Regions from separate parts of the Blautia sp. HA8986 genome, predicted to be linked through region 2. Evidence: predicted binding sites of a transcription regulator. Region 2 holds the regulator's gene; the other holds the start of a gene.

What was found. The regulator Rex, encoded in region 2, represses fermentation and respiration genes when NADH is low (regulators of the CRP and FNR family bind a similar motif). The targets are predictions, from matches to a motif close to ATTGTTAANTANTTAACAAT.
Region 1: AC04Q4_RS01900 (DUF8180 domain-containing protein) is a predicted target of Rex. The motif match lies at 3,944-3,963, and genes of this name have one in related genera.

Annotation. Positions count from the first base shown of each region.
Region 1 covers NZ_JBWLUQ010000001.1:433,780-439,882, forward strand. The annotation lists gene der (ribosome biogenesis GTPase Der) at 1-965, shown strand, start outside; gene plsY (glycerol-3-phosphate 1-O-acyltransferase PlsY) at 969-1,622, shown strand; partial or broken gene AC04Q4_RS01890 (NAD(P)H-dependent glycerol-3-phosphate dehydrogenase) at 1,628-2,637, shown strand; gene AC04Q4_RS01895 (aldo/keto reductase) at 2,825-3,652, opposite strand; gene AC04Q4_RS01900 (DUF8180 domain-containing protein) at 4,001-4,393, shown strand; gene AC04Q4_RS01905 (CooT family nickel-binding protein) at 4,457-4,639, shown strand; gene AC04Q4_RS01910 (methylenetetrahydrofolate reductase) at 4,727-5,659, shown strand; gene AC04Q4_RS01915 (ATP-binding protein) at 5,772-6,103, shown strand, end outside.
Region 2 covers NZ_JBWLUQ010000001.1:950,645-956,747, forward strand. The annotation lists gene alr (alanine racemase) at 112-1,281, opposite strand; gene AC04Q4_RS04365 (NAD(P)H-hydrate dehydratase) at 1,278-2,795, opposite strand; gene AC04Q4_RS04370 (redox-sensing transcriptional repressor Rex) at 2,860-3,504, opposite strand; gene abc-f (ribosomal protection-like ABC-F family protein) at 3,719-5,635, shown strand; gene AC04Q4_RS04380 (inositol monophosphatase family protein) at 5,639-6,103, opposite strand, start outside.

The sequences.
Region 1 (6,103 bases), 520 kb from region 2:
AGGTAGACAGCCATCAGAAATATATGATGGATGTCTATGAGTTCTATAATCTTGGAATCGGTGAGCCGATTCCGGTTTCAGCAGCTAACAGACAGGGACTTGGAGATATGCTGGATGAAGTGATCAGAGAATTCCCGGATAAGAGTGAGGAAGAAGATCAGGATGATATTCCGAAGATCGCCATTGTAGGTAAGCCTAATGTGGGTAAATCCTCCCTCATTAATAAACTTCTTGGTGAGGAGCGGGTGATTGTATCCAATATCGCAGGAACCACACGTGATGCCATTGATACCAAGGTTACATGGAACCATAAGGATTATGTATTTATCGATACAGCAGGACTTCGCCGTAAAGGCAAAGTAAAAGAAGAGATTGAGCGTTACAGCGTTATCCGTACAGTAACTGCAGTGGAGCGTGCAGATGTGGTAGTTGTTGTGATCGATGCTTCTGAGGGAGTTACAGAGCAGGATGCCAAGATCGCAGGTATCGCGCATGACAGGGGTAAGGGTATCATTGTAGCGGTAAATAAATGGGATGCCATTGAGAAGAACGACAAGACTATCTACAAGCATACAGAGAAAATCCGTCAGATCCTTTCCTTTATGCCATATGCCCAGATTATTTTTATCTCTGCAAAAACAGGCCAGAGACTTCCGAAACTTTTTGAAAATATTGATATGGTCATTGAGAATCAGACACTTCGTGTTCAGACAGGTGTTCTCAACGAGATCCTTTCCGAGGCTGTAGCTTTGCAGCAGCCGCCGTCTGACAGAGGACGAAGACTGAAGATCTTCTATATGACTCAGGTTGCAGTAAAACCGCCGACATTTGTTATCTTTGTAAATGACAAGGAACTTATGCATTTCTCCTATGTAAGATATCTGGAGAACAAGATCAGGGATGCTTTCGGATTTGCAGGAACTTCTCTGAAATTCATCATCCGCGAGCGCGGGGAAAAGGAATAAGCTATGGAACGTATTATTTGTCTTGTTATTGGTTATGTGTGCGGACTTTTTCAGACAGGCTATATTATAGGAAAGGTTCACAAGACAGATATCAGAGAACACGGCAGCGGAAACGCAGGAACTACCAATGCGTTTCGTACTTTCGGAAAAAAAGCGGGAGCACTTACCCTGTTGGGAGACTGTCTGAAATGTGTGCTGGCGATCATGATTGTAAGAATTATTTATGGCGATTCCATGAGCAGCATCCTTCCGCTTCTGACATTGTATGCGGCGCTGGGATGTATCCTCGGACACAATTTCCCGATTTCCATGGATTTCCGCGGCGGCAAGGGAATCGCAGCTTCAGTTGGTATGATCATTGCCTTTGACTGGCGGATCTTTCTTGTGTGTGCAGTGATCTTTTTTGCACTGTTTTTTACAACGCATTATGTATCTTTGTGTTCACTCAGCGCATATGCGGCAGCATTTATTCTGGTTCTTGTTTTTGGAAAGATGGGAAAATACGGGATGGATCAGCCACATACGATCGAGTTGTATGCTGTAATGGCGGTTCTTACAGGAATGGCTTTTTACAGACATCGTGCAAATATCGGCAGGCTTATTCACGGAACGGAGAACAAGGTGTTCCTGAGCGGTAAGAATAAAAATAAGAGGTAAGATTTATGGCAAAAATCAGCGTACTTGGTTCAGGAAGCTGGGGGATGGCTCTGGCTCTCCTTCTGCATAATAACGGCCATGAAGTACTTCTCTGGTCAGCAAGGCCGGAAGATGCCCGGAAACTCCGGGAAAAAGAGAAAATTCCAGCAGGCTTCCAGGTGTGGTGCTCCCTGATGCAATCGAGATCCTGACAGACCTGGAACGTGCACTGCGGGACGCAGATGCAGCAGTGCTGGCTGTAGCTTCTCCATATATCCGAAGCACAGCACACAAAATGGCACCTTTTGTCCGGGAGGGACAGAAAATCGTCAATGTTGCAAAGGGTATCGAAGAAAAAACACTGAAAACACTTAGTGAAGTGATCGAAGAAGAAATCCCGCAGGGAGATGTGACAGTACTTTCCGGGCCCAGCCATGCTGAGGAAGTCGGAAAGGGTATTCCTACCACCTGTGTAGTTAGTGCACATACGAGAGAAACTGCGGAGTATCTTCAGGGTATTTTCATGAGTCCGGTATTCCGTGTGTATACAACACCGGATATTCTTGGAGTTGAACTTGGCGGAGCACTTAAGAATGTGATTGCCCTGGCAGCGGGTACTGCAGACGGACTTGGGTATGGTGACAACACAAAAGCGGCACTGATCACCAGAGGAATCACAGAGATTGCAAGACTTGGAAAGAAAATGGGAGCACAGATGGAAACATTCTACGGTCTTTCAGGAATCGGAGATCTGATTGTTACCTGTGCGAGTGTACACAGCCGCAACCGAAAAGCAGGTTATCTCATTGGACAGGGAAAGACAATGGAACAGGCCATGGACGAAGTTCAGATGGTTGTGGAAGGTGTTTACTCTGCAAGAGCTGCAAGAGAGCTTTCTGAGAAATATGAGGTAGAAATGCCGATTATTACAGAAGTGAATAAAGTGCTTTTTGAAGGGAAACCGGCATCGGAAGCAGTTATGGATCTGATGCTGCGTGATAAAAAAGTCGAAACACCAATGCTTCCGTGGGAATAAAGATCTGAAATCCGGAAGCGTTTGGAGTATAACTATAGAAGTATAATTATAAAGGATATCTGTATGGATCGAATATATACTGTCCCGGATGAAAGGTCAGATTTCAAAATCTGATTTTGGGGACGCATATAGCAGACCAGCCGGATATCCTTTTTTATATTTAATGTCTTATATTATATCATGTTTGTCAAAACTGAATGTCTCGGAGATCTTCCGGGACATGAGATACATGCAGATTTTCATTCAGTGTATCAATGATAGCCATATCTTCCTCTTCAATATTAAAATCAAAAATATCACTATTGCTCCGGATGCGTTCCGGATTTATAGATTTCGGAATCACGGAGATTCCCTTCTGGACAGCCCAGCGAAGTCCGATCTGTGCAGGAGTTCTTGCATATTTCGTTCCAAGGACACACATCACATCATTGTCAAAATAAGCACCTCTTGCCAGGGGAGAGTAAGCCTGTACCTGGATACCAAAAGCCCTGCAGTATTCAATCAGTTCAGAAGGAAAACACAGAGGATGGCATTCGATCTGATTAACAGCAGGAATGATACCGGAAACTTTACGTAGCTCTTCCAGATGGCGGATGTCGAAATTGCTGACACCAATGCTTAAGGCACGGCCGGATTCCAGGATATTTTCAAGTTCCTTCCAGGTGCTTAAGTAGCAGCCGGGAACAGGCCAGTGGATCAGATAGAGATCAACATAGCTGAGTTTGAGACGATCAAGACTTCGTGAAAAAGCTCCCTGGACATCTCCCAGCCGCTGGGCAGTGTTCCAGATTTTGCTGGTGATAAAAAGATCTTTGCGGGGGACACCGCATTTCGCAATGGCACGTCCTACACTTTCTTCGTTCTTATACACAGAAGCAGTGTCGATCATGCGGTAGCCTGAGGAGATCGCAGAGGTAACGGCAGCTTCAGCCTGTACGTCATCGGGCAACTTATATACACCAAGCCCCAGAAGGGGCATTTCTCTGTCGTTGTTCAGAAAAACAGTTTCTTTCAAAATAATTCCTCCTATTGTTTGTTCTGTTTCCCAAGTTTTTGCTATTATAGCACAAAAATATGAAAGAATCACATCAAATATATTACAAAAGTGATAAAGCTTGAATGCAGAAGCAGAGCGTCAGAAGACAATAGCTGCTGGTTTGGAAAAACTAACTTCGTTAAAATAGAAACAATCGGGTTAATTAGCTGTCAAAGTTTTTGAAAAAACAAGAAATAAGGGACTGAAAATTGGCTATTTTTTATAATAAATTCCTTGATAATGAAAGGAAAAAGATGTATAATGAATTTAATTGATAAATTCTTGTCATGAACGTGTCCGTCATACGGATACAGGAAAGGGGTATATATGCATTTAATCAAAGATGAGAATGGCAATCTTGTACAGCATGGCCATGCTGACAGCCACGAACATACACATGAGCATACTCATGAAGATGGTATGACTCACAGCCATACACACAGTCATGCGGAAGGAGAGGGACATTGCCATACACACGGTGATGGACATTGCGGATCCTGTGAGTCCGGTGACTGTAAGAATGAGACAGTAGCACTTCTTACCTATATGCTGCAGCATAATGAGCATCATGCAGCAGAGCTTGACCAGATGGCTGATAATCTTAAGAAGCTCAATATGGATGCAGCTGCCAGGACAATCAAGGAGGCAGTATCTGACTTTCAGAAAGGTAATATGAGACTGGGTCTTGCCCTTACACTTGTTAAGGAAGAACTGAAATAAATCTGACAGAGTGATTTTGACAGCATAGCGGAAGACAGAAACCGCTAATTGGAGGAATTGAATATGTGTCTTGCAACTGTATATAAAGATGAAGATAATTCGGTGATTTTTAAAAATGTGAGCCGGATCGATGTAGATGGAAATAAGCTGATTCTTCGTGACATCATGGGAGATGAGCGCGTGGTAGAAGGCAGTATCCTTATGGTGGATCTTGCAAATAGTATCGTTAAACTACAGTGTGACTGATTTTTGCATCGGATGACTGAAATGTGAACTGAGACAATGATAAAAATCATTTCTATAATAAAAGGTTAAGACGTGGAGGAACGATCAATGAAATTATCAGATGCAATGAGAGAAAAAATGTTGCTTTCCTTTGAGCTTTTTCCACCAAAAACAGAAAAAGGCATGACAAATCTGCCGGGAACCATCGAGCATCTCATGAAGTACAAGCCAGAGTATATTTCCTGTACATACGGTGCAGGCGGAGGAAATGTCGGAGCCAACAGAGAAGTATGCCAGATGATCAGAAATGCAGGAACAATTCCTGTAACACACTTCACAGTAATCAAGAATACAAAAGAAGGAATTAAAAAACAGCTTCAGCAGTATCTGGCTGAAGATGTTGACCATATGCTTGCGCTTCGCGGTGATATTCCGCTTGGCGAGACAACAACATGCGGCGATTTTAATTATGCGACAGACCTTGTTAAATTTGTGCGTGATGAGTTCGGCGATAAGTTTGAGATCGCAGTAGCCGGTTCACCGGAAGGACACATCGCATGCCGCAGTCTGGATGCAGATATCGCTGTTTTAAGACAGAAACAGGATAACGGAGCTGACTACATTATGACTCAGCTCTGCTGGGATATGGAGCAGTTTAAATACTGGCTGGACGCGATTCGTGAAGCTGGTGTTACAATGCCTGTGGATGTTGGAGTTATGCCGATTCTTGATCAGGCTGCCACCATCAATATGGCTCTTTCACGTAACGGTTGTGTAATGGACAGTGAGCTTTGCAGACTTATTTCCAGAAACTGGCTGTTCCCGAATCCGTTCAACGCAAAAGATGCTGACGGAAAACCGTTTGATATGTTCTATGAGGACAAGCTTAAACGTTTTAAAGAAGAAGGAATTGAATATACTATCAGACAGATTGATGAATATCGTGCACTTGGTGTTGACGGAATCCATCTTTATGCATTAAACAAGTGGAAGGATGTATCCGAGATCATTGACAGATCCGGACTTCGGACACTTATCTAATTATCAACAGAATAAATAAGAATTCCGGCACGATGCGGAGGTGTCAGAACAGTATCAGGCACCTCCCTTATGCGCCGGCATAACAGATATTAAATCAGGAGGTGCCCGTTTTATGGCACATGTTATTGCAGTCGCAGGAAAAGGCGGCGTTGGAAAAACTACATTATGCGGAATGCTGATCCAGTATCTCTGCGAAAAGAAAAAAGGACCTGTACTGGCGGTAGATGCAGATGCCAATTCAAATTTGAACGAGGTTCTTGGCGTAGAAGTAGATACAACTCTTGGCGATGTACGTGAGGAGATTGCACATGCTGAGATGACAGAGAAAAGCCCGATTCCAAAAGGAATGTCCAAGGCAGATTATGCAGAGGTACGTTTCGAGGATGCTCTTGCTGAGGAAGATGATTACGATCTTCTTGTGATGGGAAGAACACAGGGAAAAGG
Region 2 (6,103 bases):
TCTTTGTAAGCCGTAGTCCTTTTTACAGATAAGTATTTCCACAAATTCATTGTGTATACATGCGTGGTAATTTTTCCCCGCTTTACCTCTCAGTAAAACAGATCTCTTTTATCACTGAAAGAAGCTTTCTTCTTCGCCGCATTCCTTACCATCTTTTATATAGACTCTCGGAACACGCTTGCTGATCTCACAGACAAACTCATAGGAAAATCTTCCGGAAATATCTCCCAGTGTCTCCACACTGATAAATTCATCTCCGTCTCTTCCCATCAGCGTCACCTCATCGCCTGCCTTTACCTCCGGAATATCTGTGACATCGACCATAAACTGATCCATACATACACGGCCAAGGATCGGAGCTTTTTTTCCATGTATCAGAACCCAGCCCTTATTGGATAGCTGTCTTGGATAGCCGTCTGCGTAACCTACCGGAATCGTGGCCATTCTGGTAAAACGTTCCGTAACAAAGGTTCCTCCATAACTTACCGCAGTTCCGCGCTCCACATTCTTTACATAGGATACGTGGCTCTTAAGCTCCATGGCAGGGATCAGCTTCACAATGTCACGCTCAACCTCCTCTGAAGGATAAATGCCATAGATGGTGATTCCTGCACGGACAACATTAAGGTTGGCTTCCGGAACACGGATGATGCCGGCGCTGTTGGAGCAGTGGCGAACCGGAATATGCACGCCTCTTTTTTCCAGAAGATCTGCAAAACGCAAATAGCGGTCAAGCTGCACAAGTGCAGGAGAACGGTCAAACTCATCTGCTCTTGCAAAATGGGTAAACATTCCCTCGATCACAAGATTCGGAATCTTTGCAATTTCTTCGATCCTGACGGCATTCTCCGGAATATCCGCGTAGCCGATCCTGGTCATTCCGGTATCCAGAGCCAAATGAATATGTACATCTTTTCCAATGCGCGCTCCTGCCCTGGCATACTCCACTGCAGTATTCAAATCGGAAATGGTGATCCGGATATCATTGGCAGCAAGCTCCTCATAATATTCCTCAAAAACAATGCCCAGAATCAGGATCGGTTTGGTAATTCCGGCATGCCGAAGCTCCAGTGCTTCCTCTGCTGTAGCTGTGGCAAATCCCCAGATATAATCATAATCATGGATCAGTTTTGCGATAGCTCTTGCTCCATGTCCGTAGCCATCCGCTTTGATCACCGCAATAATCCTGGTTCCTTCTTTTACATTCCTGTGCATTTCTTCAAAGTTATGGGCAATGGCATCCAGAGATACCAGAGCCTTGACTCTCTCGTATTTTTTCATAATTTTGACTCCTCTTCACCTATCGCTAAAGCCTGTGGCAGAGCTTCAATGATATCCCCTGCCAGCATACTGCGCTTTCCCTTTTCAGCGGCTGCAAGATCGCCGCAAAGTCCGTGAAGATAAACACCTAACGCGGCCTTTAAAACCATTGGAGGCTGTTCCTCCGTTTTCAGATACATACATAACACACCTGCCAGAATACCAGAAAGCACATCTCCGCTTCCAGCAGTTGCCATACCGGAATTGCCTGAAATATTCAGATAAATATCTCCGCTGCCATCTGTAACTACTGTGCATGCATCTTTCTGGACACATACGCAGCCAGCTTCTCCTGCATAACCTGCAGCTGTTCCGGCAATGTTTTCCTGGATCTCCCGGATGCTTTTGCCACAAAGACGGCTCATTTCTCCAATGTGAGGTGTCAGGATCACATTTTCTCCCAGGAATTCCCTCCACTGCGGATGCATGGCCAATAGGTTCAGTCCATCTGCATCCAGGACAAGCGGCTTTTTCTCCCGGGCAGCAGCCGTAAGAAACCACTGTTCTCTCTCACGGCTGGCCCCCGAGGTTCCAAGCCCCGGTCCGATTACGATCACATCACACCAGGAAAGAAGCTGTTCATTGGATTCCTCGTCAAACCGGGTGCATACCATGGCCTCCGGCAAAAGGATCTGCAGCGGTATCCGGTTCTCTTCCACTGTCTGGATCTTCACCATTCCCGCTCCGGCCCGGAGTGCTGCACTGGCGCTTAAATAAGCAGCCCCGCACATCCCCTCACTTCCGGCAATAAAAAGGATTTTCCCAAAAGTTCCCTTGTTCCCGCCGGGATCACGCTCCGGAAACAGCTTAAGATCTTTTCTCTCCAGACAGCGTGCAGATGCCTTTACAGCTTCCTGCTCATAGATCCCGATATCCGCTATGACGATCTTTCCTGCATACAGTCTTCCCGGGTAAAAACAAAGTCCTCTTTTTACATAGGCAAATGTAACAGTAAGATCGGCACTGAAGGCAATTCCCATTTCCAGGCCAGTATCTCCGTTCACTCCTGACGGGATGTCAACAGCGATCTTCTTTGCCCGCGCACTGTTCATCTCATGGATGATCTTCGCATAATGTCCCTCGATCGGACGCGCAAGGCCCACACCGAACACGGCATCTACTATAGTAGTATATTCGCTCCAGTCCGGGTTATTCACTTCCGGCACATGATAACCTGTTGCAATCTTGTACTGCAGTGTCGTCTCCCTGGTCATTTTTTCCTTGTTTCCGACCATATAAAATTCTGCCCGGATTCCCTTTAGATAAAACAGTCTGGCAATGGCGATCCCGTCACCGCCATTATTTCCGTTTCCGCAGACTACCAGGATCTTTTCATTCTTTTCCAGGTATTTCTCTGTTTCCTCTACTACTTTTAATGCTGCCCGCTCCATCAGAACTTCCGATGCCACACCGATCTTATGGATCGTGGCACTGTCCAGGTTCTTCATTTCCCCGCAGGTAACAAGTTTCTTCATTCTGGCCCCTCCCCTCTCACATAGAGAAAGCTGCCGTTTCCGGCAGCCTCATACTCCACTTCTGTTATTCCACATGCTCCTGCCTGTATTTGCTCAGATTGTACGACAGTGTCATCAGGCTCTCGGAAAGATGTACGTTCTCAACAATAACATCATCCGGTGTCTCAAGATCAAGATGTGCAAAATTCCAGATTGCCTTGATCCCGTTCTCTACCAGAATATCTGCCATTTCCTTAGCTTTATTCTTAGGAAGGGTGAGAATGGCAATCTCTACGTTGTTTTCTCTAAGGAAAAACGGAAGCTCACTGAGCATCTGGATCTCAAGTCCGCGAACCGCAATGCCCTCAAGCACCGGATTTACGTCAAAGATCCCTACCAGCTTAAATCCACGTTTTTCAAAATCTACATAGTTGGCAAGTGCCTGTCCCAGATTACCAGCACCCAGGATGATCATCGGGTGAACGGTATCCAACCCCAGGATCTTACCAATCTCCGTATAAAGATAATGTACATTATAGCCATAACCCTGCTGACCAAAACCGCCGAAATTATTAAGATCCTGACGGATCTGGGAAGCTGTGGTATGCATCTTCTTGCTTAACTCATTGGAAGAAATTCGTTCTACATTGTCTTCCATCAGCTCTCCTAAGTAGCGGTAATAGCGTGGCAGACGCTTAATCACCGCTTTCGAGATTTGTTTTGTCTCCACGATAGTTTCCCTCCTTGTCCTACACTAGGTTAATTATACCGAATTGACATTTTCCTGTCAATCAAACTTGTGAGTTATGTACAAATTTCTTCATATTTTTTTAAAAAATTGATTTTTTCTTTGAAATCCCGGCAGTTTCCGTTATAATAGGTGGAGGATTTTCCCTGTCTTTTAAAGGCAGAGGCAGGATCTTTTGTACAGGAGGACAGTTTTTATGATTTTATCATGTCAAAATATATGCAAGGCTTTTGGCGAAAATGTTATCTTAAATAACGCATCTTTCCATATCGAGGAACGGGAAAAAGCGGCTCTCATTGGATGTAACGGTGCAGGCAAGACTACGCTTCTTCGGATCATCATGCAGGAGATTTCCGCAGATTCCGGAACTGTAGTTCTATCCAAGGACAAAAATATCGGCTATCTCGCTCAGTATCAGGATATTCACGGCCACCACACCATTTATGAGGAGCTTCTTACCACCAAGCAGCACATCGTTGATATGGAACGTCGCATCCGCAATCTGGAGCAGGAAATGAATAATGTTACAGGCGATGACCTGAATCACCTGATGGAAACTTACACCCGCCTTACTCATCAGTTTGAGTTGGAAAACGGCTATGCTTACAAGAGTGAGCTCACCGGTGTCCTGAAAGGTCTTGGTTTCACAGAGGAAGATTACGACAAGCAGATTGAGAAGCTTTCCGGAGGCCAGAAAACACGTGTGGCACTTGGAAAGATGCTTCTCTCCAAACCGGACATCCTGCTTCTGGATGAGCCTACCAACCATCTGGATATGGAGAGCATTTCCTGGCTGGAGACTTATCTTCTTAACTATCCGGGAGCTGTATTTATTGTATCTCATGACCGTTACTTTCTTGATAAAGTTGTCACCAAGGTCGTAGAGATCGAAGCTGGTGAGACCCGAGTTTTCAGTGGCAACTACTCTGCCTATGCGCTTAAGAAAGCACAGCTTCGCGATGCCCTGTATAAGGCATATCTGAACCAGCAGAGAGATATCAGACATCAGGAAGCAGTTATTGCCAAGCTGAAATCTTTTAACCGCGAAAAATCCATCAAACGTGCAGAGAGCCGCGAGAAGATGCTGGATCGTGTACAGCGCATTGAAAAACCGCTGGAAATCCAGGATCGGATGCGCATCTCCCTAGAACCACGTGTTTTAAGCGGAAATGATGTTCTTCATGTAGAGGATCTTTCCAAAGCATTTCCCGGACAGACGCTGTTTTCCGATATTTCCTTTGACATCAAACGAGGAGAACGTGTGGCACTGATCGGAAACAACGGAACAGGCAAAACTACCATGCTGAAGATCATAAATGGTCTTCTGGAAGCAGATGCCGGTAAATTTTCCCTTGGTTCCAAGGTGCAGATCGGATATTACGATCAGGAACATCATGTTCTGCATATGGATAAGACGATCTTCCAGGAGATCTCTGATACTTACCCGACGCTTACAGAGACTGAGATCCGCAACATGCTGGCAGCCTTCCTTTTTACAGGGGATGACGTATTTAAAGAAATCTCCGCTCTTTCCGGTGGTGAGCGCGGTCGTGTCTCCCTTGCCAAGCTGATGCTCTCAGAAGCCAACTTCCTGATCCTGGATGAGCCTACCAACCACCTGGATATTGCCTCCAAGGAGATTCTGGAAGAAGCACTTGTAAGCTATACCGGTACTGTGCTGTATGTATCCCACGACCGTTACTTTATCAATCAGACAGCAACCAGGATCATGGAACTGACCAATCAGGCTGTTGTAAATTATATCGGTGATTACGACTATTATCTTGAGAAAAAAGAAGAGCTGACCAGTGCCTACGCTCCTGACATCAATACCCCGGAAGCTCCGCAGGAAGAAAAAGCAGTCTCCGAGAACAAGCTTTCCTGGCAGCAGATGAAGGAGAAACAGTCAAGGAAACGAAAACGGGAAGCTGAACTGAAAAAAGTAGAAGCCCGCATTGAAGAGCTGGAAACAAGAGATAAAGAAATTGATGATACCATGGTTCTCCCGGATATATGTACCAACGTGGCAGAATGTACGAAGCTCAGCCGCGAAAAAGCAGCCATCGCAGAAGAACTGGAAGAGCTTTATGAGAAATGGGAAGAGCTGGCCTAATGGTCAGCTCTTTTTCTCTCCTGCAAGTTCCTTAAGAAGGATCTCCTCAAACTGTGGTGCACAGGCAAGGATATCACCATTCGTCAGATAAACCGGTTCTTCGCCTTTCCAGGTCCTGACCACGCCTCCTGCTTCTCTGACAATAATGGTTCCTGCAGAATAATCCCAGGGTTTCAGGTCACGCTCAAGATAACCATGCTCTCTTCCGCATGCCACATAGCACATATCAAGCTCTGCGGAACCTGTCCGGCGGAAATCCCCGCATTTCATAAAGATATTATAGAAAATCGGAAACAGATTCTTTGCTTCGGATTTCGTATATGGCGTGGAACCGTAGGAAATCACAGCATCCCCGAAATGCTCTGTGGAAGAAGCATGAATAGCATTACCGTTAAGATATGCTCCCTCACCTTTCGCTGCATGAAACAGCTCATCTGTAAACGGATTAAACACAGCTCCGAAAACGAT